DNA from 4 places in the Anaerobutyricum soehngenii genome. Region 2 is predicted to be linked to each of the others. Evidence: predicted binding sites of a transcription regulator. Region 2 holds the regulator's gene; each other region holds the start of a gene.
What was found. Region 2 encodes HrcA, which represses chaperone genes, less so after heat shock. Its sites were predicted from a motif close to TGTTAGCACTCNNNNNNNNNGAGTGCTAACA; they were not measured.
Positions count from the first base shown of each region.

Region 1: FYJ25_RS03740 (co-chaperone GroES) is a predicted target of HrcA. The motif match lies at 2,001-2,031, and genes of this name have one in related genera.
Region 3: htpG (molecular chaperone HtpG) is a predicted target of HrcA. The motif match lies at 3,689-3,719, and genes of this name have one in related genera.
Region 4: FYJ25_RS05275 (Hsp20/alpha crystallin family protein) is a predicted target of HrcA. The motif match lies at 3,185-3,215, and genes of this name have one in related genera.

Region 1 covers NZ_VULP01000004.1:133,457-138,688, reverse strand. Annotated here, with positions in the region: gene groL (chaperonin GroEL) at 1-1,579, opposite strand, end outside; gene FYJ25_RS03740 (co-chaperone GroES) at 1,669-1,941, opposite strand; gene FYJ25_RS03735 (hypothetical protein) at 2,116-2,493, opposite strand; gene FYJ25_RS03730 (BlaI/MecI/CopY family transcriptional regulator) at 2,760-3,143, opposite strand; gene FYJ25_RS03725 (DMT family transporter) at 3,457-4,317, opposite strand; gene FYJ25_RS03720 (polysaccharide deacetylase family protein) at 4,495-5,232, opposite strand, start outside.
Region 2 covers NZ_VULP01000028.1:19,444-24,675, forward strand. Annotated here, with positions in the region: gene dnaK (molecular chaperone DnaK) at 1-861, opposite strand, end outside; gene grpE (nucleotide exchange factor GrpE) at 909-1,508, opposite strand; gene hrcA (heat-inducible transcriptional repressor HrcA) at 1,524-2,573, opposite strand; gene hemW (radical SAM family heme chaperone HemW) at 2,700-3,890, opposite strand; gene rpsT (30S ribosomal protein S20) at 4,093-4,356, shown strand; gene holA (DNA polymerase III subunit delta) at 4,503-5,232, opposite strand, start outside.
Region 3 covers NZ_VULP01000006.1:109,789-115,020, reverse strand. Annotated here, with positions in the region: gene pduB (propanediol utilization microcompartment protein PduB) at 1-560, opposite strand, end outside; gene FYJ25_RS04855 (GTP pyrophosphokinase) at 686-1,357, opposite strand; gene htpG (molecular chaperone HtpG) at 1,588-3,561, opposite strand; gene FYJ25_RS04845 (nitrite/sulfite reductase) at 4,067-5,232, shown strand, end outside.
Region 4 covers NZ_VULP01000007.1:85,180-90,411, forward strand. Annotated here, with positions in the region: gene FYJ25_RS05260 (MBOAT family O-acyltransferase) at 1-628, shown strand, start outside; gene FYJ25_RS05265 (alginate O-acetyltransferase AlgX-related protein) at 648-2,057, shown strand; gene FYJ25_RS05270 (ubiquitin-like domain-containing protein) at 2,059-3,042, shown strand; gene FYJ25_RS05275 (Hsp20/alpha crystallin family protein) at 3,382-3,843, shown strand; gene FYJ25_RS05280 (Hsp20/alpha crystallin family protein) at 4,014-4,442, shown strand; gene FYJ25_RS05285 (hypothetical protein) at 4,520-5,232, opposite strand, start outside.

The DNA of each region.
Region 1 (5,232 bases), on a different contig from region 2:
TATCTTCTTTAATGTCTGCTACTACAGATTCTGTTGTCAGTAAAGTAGAAGCTACGCTTGTTGCGTTCTGTAATGCACTTCTTGTTACCTTTGCAGGATCAATGATTCCAGATTCAACCATATTTACATATGTTTCTGTTAATGCATCAAATCCCATTCCTACTTCGCTTTCTGCTACTTTGTTAATGATAACAGAACCTTCAAGACCTGCATTCGCTGCAATGTGATATAAAGGAGCTTCTAACGCTTTCAGCACGATTTCGGCACCTGTCTTTTCATCACCGGAAAGTTCTTTAGCCATTTCTTTCACTGCTTTTGCTGCATGGATGTAAGCAGATCCACCACCTGCGATGATACCTTCTTCTACTGCTGCTCTTGTTGCTGCTAAAGCATCTTCCAGACGGAGTTTTGCTTCTTTCATTTCTGTTTCTGTTGCGGCACCAACACGAATAACTGCAACACCACCAGATAATTTAGCTAATCTTTCCTGTAATTTTTCTTTATCAAACTCAGATGTTGTCTCTTCAATCTGAGACTTAATCTGACCTACTCTTGCTTTGATCGCATCTTTATCGCCAGCACCATCAACAATTACTGTATTCTCTTTTTCAACTTTAACAGATTTTGCACGACCAAGCATATCGATCGTTGCATCTTTCAGTTCAATACCAACTTCTTCAGAAACAACTGTACCACCTGTTAAGATAGCGATATCTTCAAGCATTGCTTTTCTTCTGTCACCATATCCAGGAGCTTTCACACCAACAACAGAGAATGTTCCTCTTAATTTGTTAACGATTAATGTTGTTAATGCTTCTCCTTCGATATCCTCAGCAATAATTAATAATTTAGAACCGCTCTGTACGATCTGCTCTAATAACGGAAGGATTTCCTGAATATTAGCAATCTTCTTATCTGTGATCAGAATATATGGATCATCTAATTCTGCAACCATTTTCTCCATGTCTGTTGCCATATAAGCTGAAATATATCCACGATCGAACTGCATACCTTCTACAAGGTCAAGCTCTGTTTTCATTGTCTTAGACTCTTCGATTGTAATAACGCCATCCTGAGAAACTTTCTCCATAGCGTCTGCTACTAACTGGCCAACTTCTTCATCAGCGGCAGAGATTGATGCAACTTTGGCAATCTGTTCTTTGCCTCCAACCTGCTCGCTCATCTTTTCGATAGCTTCTACTGCTGCATTTGTTGCTTTCTTCATACCTTTTCTTAAGATAATAGGATTTGCACCTGCTGCTAAGTTCTTCATGCCTGCATTGATCATTGCCTGTGCTAAAACAGTAGCTGTTGTAGTACCGTCACCTGCAACATCATTTGTCTTTGTTGCAACTTCTTTTACAATCTGCGCACCCATATTTTCAAATGCATCTTCTAATTCAATATCTTTTGCGATCGTAACACCATCATTTGTAATTAAAGGAGCACCAAAGCTCTTATCAAGAACTACGTTACGTCCTTTTGGTCCAAGTGTTACTCTTACAGTATCTGCTAACTGGTTTACGCCTGCTTCTAATGCTTTTCTGGCTTCTACGCCATATTTAATCTCTTTAGCCATAATAAAGATTCCTCCTGTTATATAAAATATATTAACCAAAAATTATGGATGATTATCTGATATAAATCAAAATAAATATATGTTACCTATTATTCTACGATTGCAAGAATATCACTCTGTTTTACAATGATATATTCTTCCTCTTCCATTTTAACATTCGTTCCTGCATATTTAGAATAAATTACTTTCTGTCCAACGGTTACTTCCATCTTAACATCATCTGTTCCAGGACCTACAGCTACTACTTCTGCTTCCTGTGGTTTTTCCTGTGCGGAGCTAGTAAGAATAATACCAGTCTTTGTTTTTGTTTCTGCCTCCAGCTGTTTTAATACAACTCTGTCTGCTAATGGTACTAACTTCATAATATAATGCCTCCTAATCAAAATTAATTGTAAATCTGTTATCTTTCTTATTTTTATGTTGTTAGCACTCATTACGTTTGAGTGCTAATCGCTAATACCTATAATATGTTTTTTCTTTTATAATTGCAAGTTTAAAAATTCTTTATTTCTTTGTAATTTGTTTTATATCTATATTTATCTCTCTTTTCCTCTTGTTTTCTGATTATATCTCTTTTTTTCTTTAGTTTTTCTCTTCCCAGTATGTTTCTTCTCAAGATTCTTCATTCGAAACCGCCCATTTTCATAAATACCGGTAATCTGCTTATATCCTCTTTTTGTTTTTATAATGTCTCCCACCTTAGCATCTGGAGGTAATTGATACTTTCCATACACTCTTCGAATTCTGTTTCGATTCTTTTTTCTCCCATATATCTTATGCGGAACACTATACATTCTTTCCATAGCCAAAGGAGACTCCTCTCCTTTTCTATCATATTCCTCTGCATTCACTGCTATGGAACACAATAGGATTCCTATAAGTACTCCAAATCCCAGTATTCTTATCTTCATCATTCTCCTCCTCAGCGCAATCAAGTCGTTCCATCATCGCAATGATCTCGATCATCTGTACCTTATTTTACTTTATATATAGACGCAGTTTTTATATAAAATGTTTCATTCTCTTGAAAAAAAAAGTGCACTATCTATATAGCACACTTTATCATTTCTTTTATTTAATTACAAACTGTTATCTTTCTTCGCTTTTTCTATTATAAATTCAAGAATGCCCCGGCATTCTTGCTGCGAGATGCGCGTCATCTCACATCTAATATAAAAAATCAGGAATTGTTCTTTATCGCTTTAATCTGTGAGAGCAGTTCCTGCTCATCCACATCCGTAATCGCATCATCACCCGTCAGCGCCGCAATAAAATGGCTGATCTTTCCATCGTAGGACTCTTTAAGAATCGCCCTTGCTTTATTCTGCTTAAACTGCGCCTTTGTTATCTTCATCTGATAACAGGTCTTTGTTCCTTCTTTTTCTTTCTTTAACAGTCCCTTTTCAATGAGACGGCTTAAAAAAGTATTCAATGTCTGTTTCTTCCAGTTTTTATCCAGATTCTCATTAAAATACTTCATCAATTCCCCAAAAGTATACTTATCTTCCATTTCCCAGAAATACTCCATTATCTCGTATTCTGTTTTACTCAAGTGACTACTCATATACTTCATCCTCCTGTGTACTTGCTTTGCATTTTATAATATATAGACTATACTATGGCTTAATGATTCTTGCAAGCACTTTCTATATTTCTTTCATTGACATTAGTTAGGGTTAAAAGGTATCTTGACATTTTTTTTAATATATTATACTGTACTCTCAGATTTTTTTGATTTTTATTTATAATAAACGAAAGGATTTTTTATGAAAAAAACAGGTCGTTACCATAATGATTACAGTCCAAGATATACAGAAGCATTTGATATTTACGAGAAGGCAAAAAATCATGTAAAAGCTCAAAAAAAGAAAGAAAGATTACGCTCTCTTTCGATTATTGAACAAGAACATGGCAACAGAAGCTGCGATGATAATTCCGTATCCGACAAAGCTCCACAAATCAGGAATCTGTCTAAGGAACAGAAAACCAAGGACTGTGGAGAAAATAATCTGTGAATAATCATAGATTGAAATCTCGCCTGCCGGTGCGCAGGTATATGCTGCAGTAATAGTAAACTGTCCTCCACTTGCAAATAATCCGGCAAGGAGCAGACAGCCAAACTGGGCAAGTGTCATTGGATGAAAGTCAAATATAAGATATGGCAATGTCACAATGCAGGAGAATGCGGAGAAAAAGAGAACGATAAACGGACCTTTCACACCGTTTGTTCCAAGGATTCGAACATACGTATATGCAATTCCTGCTCCCATCCCACCAAGAAGTCCAATAAAAGCCGGCAGTGCAGTTACTGAGGCAAAACCTGGTTTAATAACAAATAAACTTCCGATAAAAGCGATACATACACAACTTGCCGCAAATGGATGTATTTTTTCTTTTAGAAGCAGAAATGAAAACAAAATGGCAAAGAACGGAGATAGTTTATTTAAAATAGATGCATCTGCAAGCATCAGATGATCGATCGCATAGTAATTACATAAAATACCAAGCGTACCACAGATTGAACGCATCAACAGATTTTTAAGCTGTCCTTTTGGTATATGCACTGGTGTATGCGATTTTTTCAAAGCAATAAGCGCAAAAAATACTGCAACAAAATTACGGAAAAAGCTTTTCTCAATAGACGGCAGATCTCCGGCAAGCCGAACCATCATATTCATAAGTGCAAAGAAAAAAGCTGACGTAATAATCAAGATAATCCCTTTATTTTTCTGACTCATACAAATTCCTCTTTCTATAATTAATTATAGTTAAAAATTCTAGTTAAAACTTTTTAATGCCGAACTTGAAAGAAGAAGCATAATTCATTAAAGTATTGATTTTATAACTTTAATAAATCATGCTTCTTTTAAATATTAGCTGTAGCAGTTTCGTTCTACCTTTAGGCTGCAGGCATCTTACTCTGAAACAGCGGTAGTTCCTGTTGCTGCATCGGTAGAATCTGCAGGTGCTGTCTCTGTCACTGCCTGTGTTGTAGGATCTGTACGATAATGAACAGTTCCCGCATCAAGAGATTCTCCTCTTGCTTTATAGAGTTCAGGTACGGTTACTAACTGGAATCCCTGTGCGATCAAATCCGGAACAAATCGTTTTACTGCATCTACATTATATTCGTGGATGTCATGAAGAAGTACAACATCTCCATCCTGTGCTTTCATCACTTCATTATAGGTCGCATCTGCATTCTTTGTTTTCCAGTCCTCTGTATCAAGAGACCAGTTCATACAGCAAAGATTATATCCACCTACTGCAGATAATACTGTTTTGTTTACTGCTCCATAAGGAGGACGCATTAAGGTTGGCTTCACACCAATGGCATCTTCAATCGCGTTAACAGACTTGCTGATCTCACTGTCAAGTGTAGATGCGTCAAGACTTGTGAGAACTTTATGGCTGTACGTATGTGTTCCAACTTCCATACCAAGATTATGTTCTCTCTGTACAGTTTCCGGATAATACCCCGCATTCTGTCCTAAACAGAAGAAAGTTGCCTTTGCATAGTTTTCTTCCAAAGTATCAAGCATTGGGGTTGTTGTATCTGGGTTAGGACCATCATCAAAAGTAATCGCTACCATTGGTTTACTTGGGTCGATTGCCGGATAAATTCTAAGATCAAAAGATGCGCTTAACTTCGA
Region 2 (5,232 bases):
TGTTCTTTCTACTAAGTGAGCTGTTAATTCATTGAATTTTGCTCTTGTTAAGTTCATCTCAAAATGCTTTGGACCCTCAGCAGTTGCTGTAATGAAAGGAAGGTTGATGTTTGTTGTTGTAGAAGAAGAAAGCTCTTTTTTCGCTTTTTCAGCAGCTTCTTTTAATCTCTGCATTGCCATCTTATCTGTAGATAAATCTACACCTTCTTTTGTCTTGAAATCCTCTAACATATACTGTGTGATTACATTATCAAAATCATCTCCACCTAAACGGTTATCTCCGGCTGTAGATAATACTTCGATAACACCATCACCGATCTCAATGATAGATACATCAAATGTACCACCACCTAAGTCATATACCATGATCTTCTGCTCATTCTCGTTATCAAGGCCATAAGAAAGAGCTGCTGCTGTAGGCTCGTTAATGATACGCTTTACATCAAGGCCTGCAATCTTACCTGCATCTTTTGTTGCCTGTCTCTGAGCATCGTTGAAGTATGCAGGAACAGTGATAACTGCTTCTGTTACCTTTTCTCCTAAGTAATTCTCTGCATCAGATTTTAACTTCTGTAAAATCATTGCGGAAATCTCCTGTGGAGAATACTTTTTATCATCAATTGTTACTTTATAATCTGTACCCATTTCACGTTTGATTGATGAAATAGTCTTGTCAGCATTTGTTACTGCCTGACGCTTTGCCGGCTCACCGACAACTCTTTCACCAGTTTTTGTGAAAGCTACTACGGAAGGAGTTGTTCTCATTCCTTCTGCATTTGTGATAACAACAGGTTTTCCACCTTCCATTACTGCTACACATGAGTTTGTTGTACCTAAATCAATACCGATTATTTTACCCATAATTATTTCCTCCTGTATTCTGTCAAATTCATATATCTAAAATATGACTAATTAACTACTTTTACCATGCTGTGACGAAGAACTCCATCTTTGTACATATATCCTTTCTGGAACTCTTCAGATACAAGGTTCTCACCCATCTCTTCATTCTCTTCATGCATAACTGCATTATGAAAATCTGGATTAAATTCCTTTCCTACAGCATCCATCGGTTTTACACCGATTTCTTCAAGTACGGTAATCATCTGCTGATAAATCTTGATAAATCCCTGAGCAAATGCCCCTTCCTTCTCTTCTTCTGAAAGAGCATCCAAACCTCTTTCAAAATTATCAACAACCGGAAGTAACTTTGCAAGAACCTCTTTCGCTCCTACATCATACATATGGCTCTGCTCTTTTGCATTTCTCTTTCTGGCATTCTCAAATTCTGCCATCAGACGCTGATATTTATCTGTCATCTCTGCTGCCTTTTCTTCACTCTTTTTTAATTCAATTTCAAGAGCGGCTGCAGACTTCTTTTTCTTTTTCGTCTTTGTTTCTTTTGTCTCTTTGGCTTCCGTTCCGTCCTCCGTCGTTGTTTCTTCCGGAGTCTCTCCCTTCGCCTCTTCTACGATACTTTCGTCGGATACTTTTTTTTCTTCTTCCACTTAAGTACCACCTTTCTATGATTTATTATTAAAAATCTCATCTAAATCATCGGTTAGATTTCTGAGAGTATTTACAACCTTTCGGTAATCCATTCGTTTCGGTCCGATAATTCCGACCGTTCCTGTTCCGCCTTCCTTCAATTCATAAGTGGCAGTTACGATACTGCAATCCCTTAAAGACTGTACCTGCGTCTCGTTACCGATATAAACCTGTATGCCATGTTTTTCTTCCTGATTCACTGTATCATCCACAAGCTTTACAAGCTGCTTCTTCTCCACTAATGTATCAAGAAGTGCTGTTGTATGCTCAGGATTAACAAGCTCAGGATACTTAAGCATATTCGTTGCTCCGCTGGTATAAATCTCCATGTTGTCTGCTTCGTGAATTGCCTCTACAATTCCACTGAAAACTCCTTCTAAAATATCTGCATGCATCCCTGCCTGCACCTTCATCATATGAACTAACTCGATATTAATATCATTCAGTGTCAGTCCTTGAAGAAAAGAGTTCAACAAAATATTAAGTTTTAAAATCTCGTCATTTCCAAGTGGTTCATCCATATTCATGAGTACGTTCTTTACCGTATCATTCCCAACTACGATTACTACCAAAAGCCTCTGTGTATCCACCATAGAAAGCTGAATAAACTTAAGCTTCGATTCCTTAATCTGTGGTGTGGAAATCAATGTAGCGTAGTTCGTGTTCGCTGCAAGTAAATCTGCAACGTTCTTCAGAACCTCTTCCATGCGATCCATCTTATTAATCAGATCCTGATGTTCCTTCTCCCTCTCGGTTTCCCTGATTCGAATCTCATCATTCTCTTCCATCAGACAGTTCACATAATAACGATATCCTAAATCTGAAGGAATCCTTCCGGCAGAAGTATGTGGCTGGAGGATATATCCAAGTTCTTCGAGATCCGCCATCTCATTACGAATCGTTGCTGAACTCAAATGTAAATCAGAATCTTTGGCAATCGTTCTGCTTCCTACCGGATCTCCGGTCTCTAAGTAAGTAGAAATAATTGCTTTTAAAATTTTCATCTTACGTTCATCCAGTTCCATCTCTTACTCCCTTCCTTCTTAGTTATTAGCACTCATCATTATCGAGTGCTAATATCTACATTCATTAAGTTATCACTATCTGCAATCCTTGTCAAGTATATTTTCGATTTTTTTCTTAAAATCTTTTTACAACATAAAATCACAGAAAATATAATCGCTCACATCGATTCCTGCATCTGTAAGACGAAGCATTTCCCCATTTTTTATCCATTCAAGCAGATCAATCTTTTCATATTTAGATATCACTTCTCCGTACACGTCCATGATATTTTTATGAAAACACTCCCTGAACTCTTTTTTAGAAATGCCAGCTCGTTTGCGCAGCCCTAAAAACATAAATTCTTCTATTTTATCTTTTTGGCTTAATACAGTATAATCTTCCCTCATCATAAAAGGAACATACGGCTCTTTTTTATAATGTTCCAAGTTTCTCTCATTTGAAAAACGAGTTCCTTCAAAATAAGAAGATGCGCCAAGCCCAAAGCCAATATATGGAACCCCGCTCCAATATCCAAGATTATGAATACATTCCTTTCCTTTTAATGCATAATTAGAAATTTCATATCTGTCATATCCGTTTTCTGCAAGAATCTCCTTTGTAAACTGATACATTTCGCGGTCTGCTTCTTCATTCGGAATCTTTTTATGAATCTCTTCTGATTCGTAAAAAGGGGTTCCTTCTTCTAAAATAAGACTGTATGCAGAAATATGCTCCGGTCGCAATGCCATTACTTTTTCAAGCGTTTTCTTATAGATACTCATCGTCTGGCCCGGAAGACCGCTCATCAGATCAATATTAATATTTTCAAATCCAGCCTTTCTAGCCAGCTCATAATTTTTCAAAAACTCTTCCCATGTATGAATTCTTCCCAATAAATACAGGCAGGAATTATCCGCACTTTGCAATCCCATACTCAGACGGTTTATACCTGCATCTTTATATGCAGAAAGATTTTTCTTTGTAAGAGTTCCCGGATTCGCCTCCATTGTAATCTCTGCTTCCTCTTTTATAAGAAAGTATTTCTGAACTACCTGCATAATATTCTTTATCTGATCGCCGGAAAGAAGAGATGGGGTCCCTCCTCCTATAAAAACACTTCTTACCTGATAAGTATCTTTATTATTTAAAATATCATTTAAAACTATACCTGTCTTCTCTATCTCTTTTACCAAACATCGAACATACTCTTCCCTGTCTTCTGCACTTGAAGGAAAAGAAAGAAAATCACAGTAGTTACACTTCTTTATACAAAATGGAATATGGATATATAATTCCAAGTCTTTTCTATTCTCACATATCTCACACATTGCACCCATAAATGATCCTTTCCTTTTAAATTTAAAAACGTTATCTCAGTATAACATATTTCAAAAAAAAATTCATTTTACGCTTGACAAACTGCTCGAAAATCAATAGAATATAGAAGTATGTTTACATTAGATTGTCCGTGTCCGAAATAATGCAAAACAATATAAACATAATAATAATTATAAGTAATAATATTTGGAGGTGTACAGATTGGCTAACATCAAATCTGCAAAAAAAAGAATTTTAGTTATCGAAACAAAGACATTAAGGAACAAATCTATTAAATCTAAAGTAAAAACTTGTATTAAGAACGTAGAAGTTGCTGTAGCAAAGGGTGACAAAGAAGCTGCACAGGCTGCTTTAACAGTTGCTATTTCTGAAATCAGCAAAGCTACTTCTAAAGGAATTTTCCACAAGAATACAGCAGCAAGAAAAGTTTCCCGTCTTACAAAAGCGGTTAACGGAATTGCTTAATTAAAATAAAACATTTATCTCCGAAAAGAGCGGCTGCTTTTCGGAGATTTTTTTATCTCAGTCGAGAAGACTCCCACCTCTTTCAGGTCGTGAGTGACGGCTGCTCGACTTGAATTTATCTTGTTATTTTGCCAAATTGTATGATATTAGGGCAAAAGTAATTTGCAAATCAGAGCTTCTACTCCAATCTGATCTCCTATTTTTCCGGTTTTAATGTCTTCTTCTATCTGAATACATTCCTCGATACATCTTTCTAATGTTTTTTCTCCATAACCTCTTAGCTGCTGTTCATTTTTTCGAATGGCAAATCGTGGGATTCCAGCGGTTTTGGCGATGGCATCATCTGGTTTGCGAAGTGTGCGCATATTGGAAATAATATGAAGAATCCGATATTGACGCACGATCAGAAATAAAATATGCATTGGCGGTTCTTTTAAAAGAATAAGATCATTATAATACCCAAGTGCCGCCGGCTTATTTCCTCTGGCAATGGCATCTACAAGGTCAAATATTTTATCCTGTACTTCCCCGGATGTAATCGCATCAATATCTTCTTTTGTAATTTCTTCTTTTTCTCCGACATAGGCGATTAACTTATCTGTTTCATTCTTTATCTGAAACATATCATCTCCAACTTTTTGTAGAAAATATATTGCATCATTTTCTCGAATCTGCTTCTTTTCCTTTCCAAGCAAAGCTGCAATCCAGCGCAGAAGAACTTTTTCTGTTTGATTCTTTTTCAAAAATTCTCCAATATAACCATTCTTTTTTATCCACTTGTATACTTTAGAACGTTTATCCACTTCTGATTCGCATATAAGAATACAGGTCGTTTCCGGCATATTATCCATAATATTCACAAATTCATCTTTTCCT
Region 3 (5,232 bases), on a different contig from region 2:
TTGATGGAAGGGGTACCATACCATACAATATCAACCGGAGAGGACTTTACAGCGGTATCTGCAGCAACAATGGCAATTCCGGCAGGGCCGGCACAGATAAAGCCAAATGCCTTGCCAAGTGGTGCGTCAAAGATCTGGTGAAGGACGGGACCGGCATTCGCTGTGACGTGCATCTCCATATGACCTACTTCATTAATATAAATACGTTCAGCCTTTTCATCAATGAGTGTTAAAGCAACTTCAACGGCACGTCTGGCATCGCTTACATCATATGCACCAAGGACGATCAGGTTACCGTGACCGGAGTATCCTTCGGTATCTCTTGGCAGCTCGAAAATAAGCAGTTCCACATTACAGGCCTTGGCAGCTTCGTCTACCGAAAAAGCCTGTGCGGCAGCACCGGTTCTTGAAGTAAGAATGCCAAGAGAAGAATACTGCTCAGGAATCTTTAAAAGTGTGCGTACTTCCGGGTCGATATTCGGAATCACCATTCCGATCGTATGACCTGCCGCAGTTCCGATAAATTCATTTGTCGTAGTAGTAAATTCTGTATGACTCATAAAAAAGATGCCTTTCTCTATATTATGTATAATAACGATAAAATCCCACAATCTACACATAGTGTATCGTAGATTGTGGGAAAGGTAAATGGAAACGCTTGTACTGAAAGGATATCTTTCTGATATTAAATCTTCTCGATTTCTTTCCGAAGCTTCAACATTTTTTTATCAATCTTTGCAATATCAATCGCACATTCTTTTAATTCTTTGCGGATGCGTCCCGCACCCTTTTTTTCGTTCTTATAGCAGAGCTGGTGTTCGAGAATTGCCCAGTAGTTCATGGCAGCAGAACGAACCTGAACTTCAATGCACTTAATGTTCGACGTTGTTTTTGTCGGTCTTAAAATAAGGTGAATACTACGGTAGCCGCTAGACTTTGGCTTTGTAATATAATTCTTCTCCTTCACAAGCTCATAGCCGGGAAGCTTTTTAATTGCTCCAGCTACCCGATAGACATCATCCTGAAAAGAACAGATGATGCGGACACCGGCAAGGTCACGAAGCGTATCTAATGCCTTAGTAAGAGAAACTTCCCGATTTTTACGATGGAGCTTTTCCACAATACTTTCCGGAGTTTTAATACGGCTGGTGGAATATTCAATAATATTTCTGTGATAAGTACCGTAAAGTGTTTGTTCCATATCTTTAATCTGCGGCATCAGCCCATCAATAAGTTTCTGACAATTCTCCTCTATGTTATGCTGCTTCATAGCTTCTTCCATCGCAGCGACTTCTTTTTCTAACTGTGTACCCGTATTCCCCAGTTGTTTTATAGATTTTACCTTCCTTCTTTTCAATGAATCTCCTTCCTTCTTTTCTTTTATATAAGATATATTGCACATAAAGTGTATGCGCAGAAGACTTGTCACTACACATACACTTTTAGTATACGCCATCTGACTTTATTTCTCTAGCAAACTTTAGAGAAATAAACGTAAAATAAATGTAAAAAAATATATAAAGATATATATAAATATAGATAAGAAGATTGGTTTGCTTATCAATGAAAACAAAAGGCAAAAAAGTATTATTTTGTTAAAATGGCAAGTATCTTATTGGAACGTGCTACAAATGCAGTCATTTCTTCCGGCTTTAATGGATGGTTTGCCAGGCGGGCAAGGTCATAAAGCTGCTGGCAGATCGTTGTAGTATTTTCGCTTTCGTCATTATTTAAAACATACTGTACAAGGTCATTGTTCATGTTAAGAACAAGAGTCTCGCCTTCGGCACCAAGTCCGGTAGAACTATTGCTCATTCCGTACATTTCCATCATTTCAGACATACGTCTTGTCTGCTCGGAAACAGTGATCATAGAAGGTGTGTCCGCATTTTTCAGTTTTTCAACTTTTACGATTAGTTTTTCAACACCGGTTGCCTTTTTAAACTTCTCAGAAAGCTTCTCAGTAAGTTCTTTTTCTTCGTTCTCATCGATGGCTTCCTTGAAGTTATCCGTAAGTTCGGAGTCGATACGGAGGAATTTCACTTCAGGATTTCTCTGCTCTAAGTGAGTGATAAATGTTGTATCGATCTGGTGAGTCAGATAAATAGCATCCATTTCCTGCTCTTTAAACATATTGATGTACTGAGACTGTGCAACCTCGTCTGTGATATAGAAGACGTTATTCTCGTATTTTTCTTTACCAGCTTCAAGATAGTCCGGAAGAGTAACATATTTGCCTTCCATATTCTTGAAGATGATGTAATCTTTCATCTTATCATTGAACTTCTCATCACGGATGCAGCCAAACTTAATGAATGGGCTGATATCATCCCAGTATTTTTCATAATTTTCGCGGTCTGTCTTACACATACCGGAAAGCTTTTCTGCCACTTTCTTTGTAATATAATTAGAAATCTTCTTAACAAATCCATCATTCTGTAATGCACTTCTTGATACATTCAGTGGAAGATCAGGACAGTCAATACATCCTTTTAATAATAAGAGGTACTCAGGGATTACTTCCTTAATGTTATCTGCGATAAATACCTGATTGTTATATAACTTGATTTTTCCTTCGATCGTATCGTACTTTGTATTGATCTTAGGGAAATAAAGAATACCTTTTAAGTTAAATGGATAGTCCATGTTCAGATGAATCCAGAATAAAGGCTCTTTATAATCGTGGAATACATCACGATAAAATTCTTTATATTCTTCATCGGTACAGTCATTAGGATGCTTGGTCCATAATGGATGAATCTGGTTGATTGGCTTAGGAGTATCCTCTTCCTCGTCTTCCTCAAGAGTTACTTCGGAATCGCCGTCTTCTTCGGAGTCAGCATCTTTAGAATCCGCATCTTTTGCTTCTACATCGATAACCTTTTCTTCAGCGGATTTCTTCGCAGCTTCCTCTGCCTTCTTCTCTTCTTCTTCCTCATTAACAAAGTAAATCTCAACCGGCATGAAAGAGCAGTACTTATCAAGAACTTCACGGCAACGGAACTCGTTACAGAATTCATAACTGTCATCATTCAGATACAGTGTGATTACAGTACCACGTTCTGTCTTGTCGCCCTCTTCCATATCAAACTCTGTGCCGCCGTCACATTCCCAGTGAACCGGTGCAGCACCTTCTTTATAAGAAAGAGTATCGATAGTAACCTTATCAGCAACCATAAATGCAGAGTAGAAACCAAGACCAAAGTGACCGATAATCTGCTCATCGCTCGCCTTATCTTTATACTGTTCCATAAAAGCAGCGGCACCGGAAAAAGCAATCTGGTTAATGTATTCATCTACTTCCTCTTCCGTCATACCGATACCATTATCGATAAAAGTGAGTGTCTTATCGGTAGGGTTAATACGAACTTCCACCTTATACTTCTCATCATCTGCCTCTTCAAACTCACCCATAACAGCAAGCTTCTTAAGCTTTGTAACCGCATCGCATCCGTTGCTCACTAATTCGCGGATAAAAATATCGTGGTCAGAATAGAGCCACTTCTTTATAATAGGAAAAATATTTTCACTGTTAATTGATAAACTTCCCTGTTTAGCCATAATAAACATCTCCTTAAAATTAATTATATAAAAGTAGACAAATATTCTATAAAAATAAAACATCGTCTTTGTATTTTTATCAATACCATTCTTATACTAATACCACGAAACAGGAATGTCAAGGAAAAATTAGCACTCAACTAAAAAGAGTGCTAACAACTCTGCGGTTTTATATCATTACGCTCATGTTTGTAACATATCTGCCATAGCTTTATATACTTTTCCTCCATGGTTTTAGATGTACTATTGGAAATTTATATTGCAGCGTGTTATAATTTATCCATTAGTGAAAATACTTAAAATAATATGTAACTGTTCAGAGCCAAGCAAAATTTCAAAAAACAGGTGTAAAATGCTTGCATTTTTAAGACTGTTTTTGAAATTTTATTTGGCGGATACGCCACACCGACGAAATGCGTAGCATTTTGGAGGTTAGCTCTGAACAGTTACGATAATATTTAAAATAATACTTAAAATAATATTTAAATAGAAAGCGAGAAGAGGAATGAATCAGAGTTTAATGACAGAATTTAAGGAAGACTTAAAAGATTTCAGAGAGATGACAGAGAAGTTTTATGCGAAGAAAGTCAGTGTAAAGGATTATAAAGGCTTTTCCGGTGGATTTGGCAGTTACGCACAAAGGGGCGCAGAGGCGAGTATGCTTCGTCTTCGTATGCCGGGCGGAAGAATTACAAAGGAGAAGTTAAAGTTTTTAGTTGATGCGATCGCTGCCTATGATGTTAGAAGAGTGCATCTTACGACCTGTCAGACTGTGCAGTTCCATGATCTTGGCATGAAGGCAGTCTGTGACATTATGGAACAGGCGATGGAAGTCGGCATCGTTACTCGTGGTGGTGGCGGAGATTTCCCAAGAAATGTAATGGTATCCCCGCTATCCGGTGTAGAACAGGGCGAGTATTTTGATGTGCTTCCTTATGCGGAAAGAGTCGGAGACTATTTGATGGGAATCATTAAAACAGTTAAGCTTCCGAGAAAGTTAAAGGTAGGATTTTCAAATTCTCCGGCAAATGTAACCCATGCGACATTCCGTGATCTTGGCTTTGTGGCAAAGGAAAACGGTCGCTTTGATGTATACAGTGCCGGTGGGCTTGGAAATAACTACAAGATGGGTGTAAAAGTAGCGGAAGATGTGAAGCCAGAAGAAGTTCTGTACTATGTAGAGGCGATGGTCCGTACGTTTACAACTTACGGTAATTATGAAAGCCGGGCAAAGTCAAGAACAAGATATATGCAGGAAACATTAGGCGTAGAAGGCTATAAAAAAGCCTATCAGGAAAAGCTTATGGAAGTAAAAGCAGAGGTAAAAGACGCTCTTCTTATAAAAGAAACGCAGGTACTGTCAAAGCAAGGAGACGATGCCAAAGAAGCAGGCAATGACAATAAAAATGTAATAGCCTATCCGCAGACAGAAAGCGCATCAGAGCGTGTGATCGCACAGAAACAAGCAGGACGTTATGCAGTTGCCTATCATCCAATCGGTGGAATGGTTCCGGCACAGAAGTTTGGGGAAATCTATGACGTGATTAAAGATGTAGCGAATGCAGAAGTTCGTGTCGCACCCGATGAGACCTTATATATCATTAATCTAGAGGAAGAACAGGCAGAAAAAATACATGAGATCACAGCAGATGGTGCGAAGAATCTGTTTGA
Region 4 (5,232 bases), on a different contig from region 2:
TCCATACGATGCAACATGTATTCGTGACTTCTGGAGAAAGTGGCATATTTCCTTATCTTCTTGGTTCAAGGATTATGTATATATTCCATTAGGAGGTAATCGAAAAGGAAAAGTTCGTACAGCAATAAATAAATTGATCGTATTCTTTCTTACCGGTTTATGGCATGGTGCAAACTGGACATTTGTTGTATGGGGATTATTCCATGGCTGCTTTTTGATGCTTGAAGAGTTTGTTCCAAAGCTTCAGAAACTTCCTCGTGTAGTGGCACATATTTATAGCTTAGTCGTAGTTACGGTTGGTTTTGTTATTTTCCGAGCAGATACCTTATCGCAGGGATGGATGTTTATTCGGAAAATGTTCTCCGACTTTTCTATGTCTGCGGCAGGAAACAGCCTTGCAATGCAGCAGATGACACCATGGTTTATCTTTATTCTTGTCATTGCTGTTCTTTGCGCTGCACCGGTAAATTCCCTTGCAAAAGGAATCAGAAGCAAGATGACGGAAGGAAGTAAAGGATTGGCTGTTTGCGGAACAATAAAAAGTGTATTTACACTGGTATTACTTTTATGGTGCATGATCCGACTTTCTGGAAATGCATATAATCCATTTATTTATTTTAGATTTTAGAGGAAGGAATGTGATGAAAATGAAATATAAATTATATATTGTTATATTTATGGTAATGTGCATTCTTCCTTTTGCCGGAATGGCAGTTGCAAAAACAGAGACAACAACAGAGAATAGAACAATGGCTGCTTTCCCTTCTTTTATGGAAGAAGGAAAGTGGAATGTAAATTACCTGCAGGATTTAGGAGCATACTTTGAAGATCATTATGCGTTTAGAAATCTTCTGGTTTCCGTAGATTCGCAGATACAGGCAAAGTTATTTAAAACATCAAATATGGATACTGTCATTGTAGGAAAGAATGACTGGCTGTATTACACAGCCTCTCTTGACAACTATCTTGGACAGAACCTGATGTCTGATCAGGAAGTTTATAATGCAGCATATAATCTGTCTATTGTGCAGGAATATGTCCAGAGCAGAGGCGCAAAGTTTTTAGTAGCAGTCCCTCCAAATAAGAATTCGTTATATGGGAAAAATATGCCATATTATGACCAGTCTAAGGTAAGTAGTGAGAGAAATTATACGAATATCATAAAGGCTCTTAAATCGAATAAAGTAGCATATACAGATTTGTATCAGCTTTTTTCCAATAAGAAAGAAACTTTGTATTTGAAGAGAGATTCTCACTGGAATGAAAAAGGTTCTTTGCTTGCATATAATGCGCTGCTCACAGATTTAAATAAAGAGCATGAATTGTATGAGACGGTGCCGGTACTTCGAACAAAGACAGAAATCGGAGATCTGAACAAGATGATTTATCCGATGTGGAGCCAGCCGGAATGGAATTATGATTATCAATATAAGAAGAATTATACATACACATCTGATACGAAAAGCGTGGAAGATGCATATATCACGACAACAAACAAAAAGGCCCAGGGTTCTCTTTTAATGTTTCGTGATTCCTTTGGAAATACATTACTTCCATGGATGGCACAGTCCTATGAGAAAGCTGTATTTTCAAAAGAGATGCCATATCCGTTAGAAAAATATATGCAGGAATCCAAGGCAGACACTGTTATTATAGAAAAGGTAGAAAGAAATTTAAAAGACTTTATAACAGATCCACCAATGTTTACTCCATCAGAGACAAAGTTATCCGGTGAAGCAAAACAGGTAGAGACAAAGACCACAGTTCATGTGGGTGTCAGTGAAGCAGATACTGCTTATACAGAAGTTTCTGGAAAGCTTGATTCTAAATATGTCACACCAGGAATGAAAGTATATGTAGCGGTTGGAGAAGATTCTGATCAGCATATTTATCAGGCGTATCTGGTGAATGCTAATTCTTCTGCTGATTCTTTAGACACTACAGAGTATCGTCTGTATCTTCCACAGGAGACAGTAGATACAAAGACGAAAGTTCAGGTTTATGTAGAGTCAGAGCAGGGTCTTTATCTTGTGGGACAGAGCTTGAAGGGAGAATAGTATGAGAGTAAATAAATATATAATTGCAATTGCAGCAGGTATATTTTCCCTGAGTATGTTGTCCGGATGTCAGTCAAATAAAAAGGCAGATATGAATGTAAGTATCCAGGATGGTCAGGTACAGACAAAACTTGCTGTAGCGAAAGGTTCCTCTGTATCTGATATTCTTAAAGAAGCGGAGATTACTCTGAATAAGAAGGATCAAATTACCCCATCCCTTACTACGAAACTAGATAGCGGAGAAGAAAAAATAGAGATAGCTCGTTATGAAAAGTTAAAAGTATCGGATGATAATAAAGAACAGGAAGTAGAAATCCTCGGCGGCAAGGTAAAAGATGTCCTTGAACAAGCAGGGATTACTCTTGGAAAACATGATATCGTAAATCATGATTTAGAGGCAAGCTGTACGGATGACATGGATATCCAGGTAATCCGCCGGGTAGAAGTTTCTCTACGGGCAGATGGCAAGACAAAAAAGACAGTCACTCAGGCAAAAACAGTCAAAGAACTTCTTAACGAAAATAATATTGCTCTTTCCAAAAAGGATCGTATACGCCCTGCATTAAATAAACCTTTAAAAGAAGGAACAAAAGTTGTAGTAGAACGAGTTGAAACAAGAAAAGAAAAGAAGACAGAAGAGATTGCATTTAGTGTGGAAACACAAAAATCCTCTTCTATGTATGTAGGTTCAAGTAAAGTAACAAGAGAGGGCGTGAATGGCTCTAAAGAAGTTACATATCAGATTACTTATGTAGATGGCAAAGAAGAGAGCCGCAAAAAAGTAAAAGAAAAGGTAATCAAAGAGCCTGTTTCTAAGATTGTTACAGAAGGCACAAAAGAAAAACCACAGCAATCTTCACAGAAATCTTCTGGTTCTGGAAAACATATCGTTTCAAAACGAAAAGTACCGGACTGTGATGGTTCCGGTCATGGCTACTGGGAAATCAAGTATTCAGACGGAACAGTAGTAATAAAGAATTATTAAACACAAATAAAACGAATAAAAAAGTCATTATGTAAAACAGATTTACAGCACTATGTGAGGATGCCTGCCAGCAGCCTTCATGTTTACGGAAGTTGAAGTTTTATATAATGGCTTTTTTATTGTTCACAAAATGTTCACAAAATTTTAGCACTCAACACTTGACATGGCTAATAATAGGTGTTATATTACAGCTAGAACAAAGGAGAGGACATAAAGAGATAAGAAGATAAAAAAGAAGTTCTGAACCGAAGTTCATAAAATTCATTTCAACATAGTCGAAAGAAAGAAGCTTCCGATTTGCTGAAGACAGTTTAAAGATTTCGAAAGGAGAAATGACTTATGATGATGCCTAGTATTTTTGGAGAGAATTTATTTGATGATTTTGATAGCTGGTTTGACGCACCGGTTGAGAAGAGATTTTTTGGTAAGAAGAATCCGTTATATGGAAAACATGCAAAGAACCTTATGAAAACAGATGTAAGAGAAAAGAAAGATAGCTATGAAGTAGATATTGACCTTCCAGGATTTAAGAAAGATGAGATTAAGCTGGAACTTGAGAATGGATATCTTACGATTTCTGCCGCAAAAGGTTTAGATAAAGATGAAACAGATAAAAAGACAGGTAAATATATCCGCCGTGAACGTTATGCCGGTAACTTATCAAGAAGCTTTTATATCGGAGAAGGTGTAAAACAGGAAGATATTAAAGCCGCATTCAAGAATGGTATTTTGAGCATTACCGTTCCAAAAGAAGATAAAACAGCCAAGGAAGAGAAGAAATACATTACAATTGGTGAATAATTGATAAGATAATCTTAGAAAAAGATAAATCAGAATATTAATACATGGAAAAATAACAGATACCCATGAGGTATTTGATAAGATATAGGTAATATGGATTATAAGAAAGGCGAAATATAGTAGCCTGAATTATAGAGATTAAAATTTAGTTTTGAAGGGAGAAATGACTTATGATGATGCCTAGTATTTTTGGAAATAATTTTGTAGATGATGTATTTGATGATATGTTCCCATTCGCAGGTAATTATACAACTGCTAACTATGATCTTATGAAGACAGATGTAAAAGATGCCGGAGATCACTATGAACTCGAAATGGAAATGCCTGGAGTTGAAAAAGAAAACATCAAAGCAGAACTGAAAGATGGTTATCTGACAGTTACTGCACAGCAGAATACCAATAAAGATGAAAAAGATAAAGAAGGTAATTATATCCGTAAAGAAAGATACAGTGGAAGTTGCCAGAGAAGCTTCTATGTTGGTGAAGGCGTAAAACAGGAAGATTTGAAAGCTGCTTTTAATAACGGAATTCTTACGGTAGCAGTACCGAAAGAAGTTCAGAAACCGGTAGAGGAAAAACAATATATTGCAATTGAATAATAATCTATTCAGAAACGAATAGATAGAATGAAAAAGGTCTGGTGATTGCAGATGCGATTACCAGACCTTTTTCTCTTTTATTTTAAAACTTTGGAAAGTATAGTTTTAGCTGGATGTTTTAGTTTTTCTTTGTCCGGGTCTTCGGAGGTAACTTCAGAAAGCATATGGTAAAAGAAAGTATAATCTTTCTGGCTGGCAGACGGAACACTATTGAGGATTCGTTGTATTTCATTCGTATTCCCGCTAAGACGAGCATTTCTTTCAAAAGTGCTAATGGTATATTCGTCTGTTAGAGCAAGTCCAAAGATGTCCAGAAAATCATCATAAATAGAATGATTTTTAAAATATCGTTTCCCATAGCGTCGTACGATAATGTTTTCACTTCCTAATTCGGCAGCGATTTCATTTAGTCCTTCTGCGTAATCAAGATATACTGCGGAAGGAGTAGTGTGGATAAATTCTTCCCATGTCATAGAGCAAAATCTTTTTTTAGATTTTTTTATTTTTTGATTCCACATGGCATTTAATAAAGCATCTTGTCGTCTGAGATAAACGATAATTTTTATTTTAAATGCATTATGGAGAGATTCCTTTCGTAATGTTTCCCACAAGTCTCTTTTTTTAAAATGTGCGGCATACCAGATTCCTTCATCAGAGAGGAGAACATTATCATATTTAGAAAACATATGAATAATGTGATCCATGTTAAAGCGAAAAAGCTTTTTTTCTTCTAATATATTTATTTTACCATTTTTATCATATTGTGGAGCAATAAGAAAATGTGCATTTC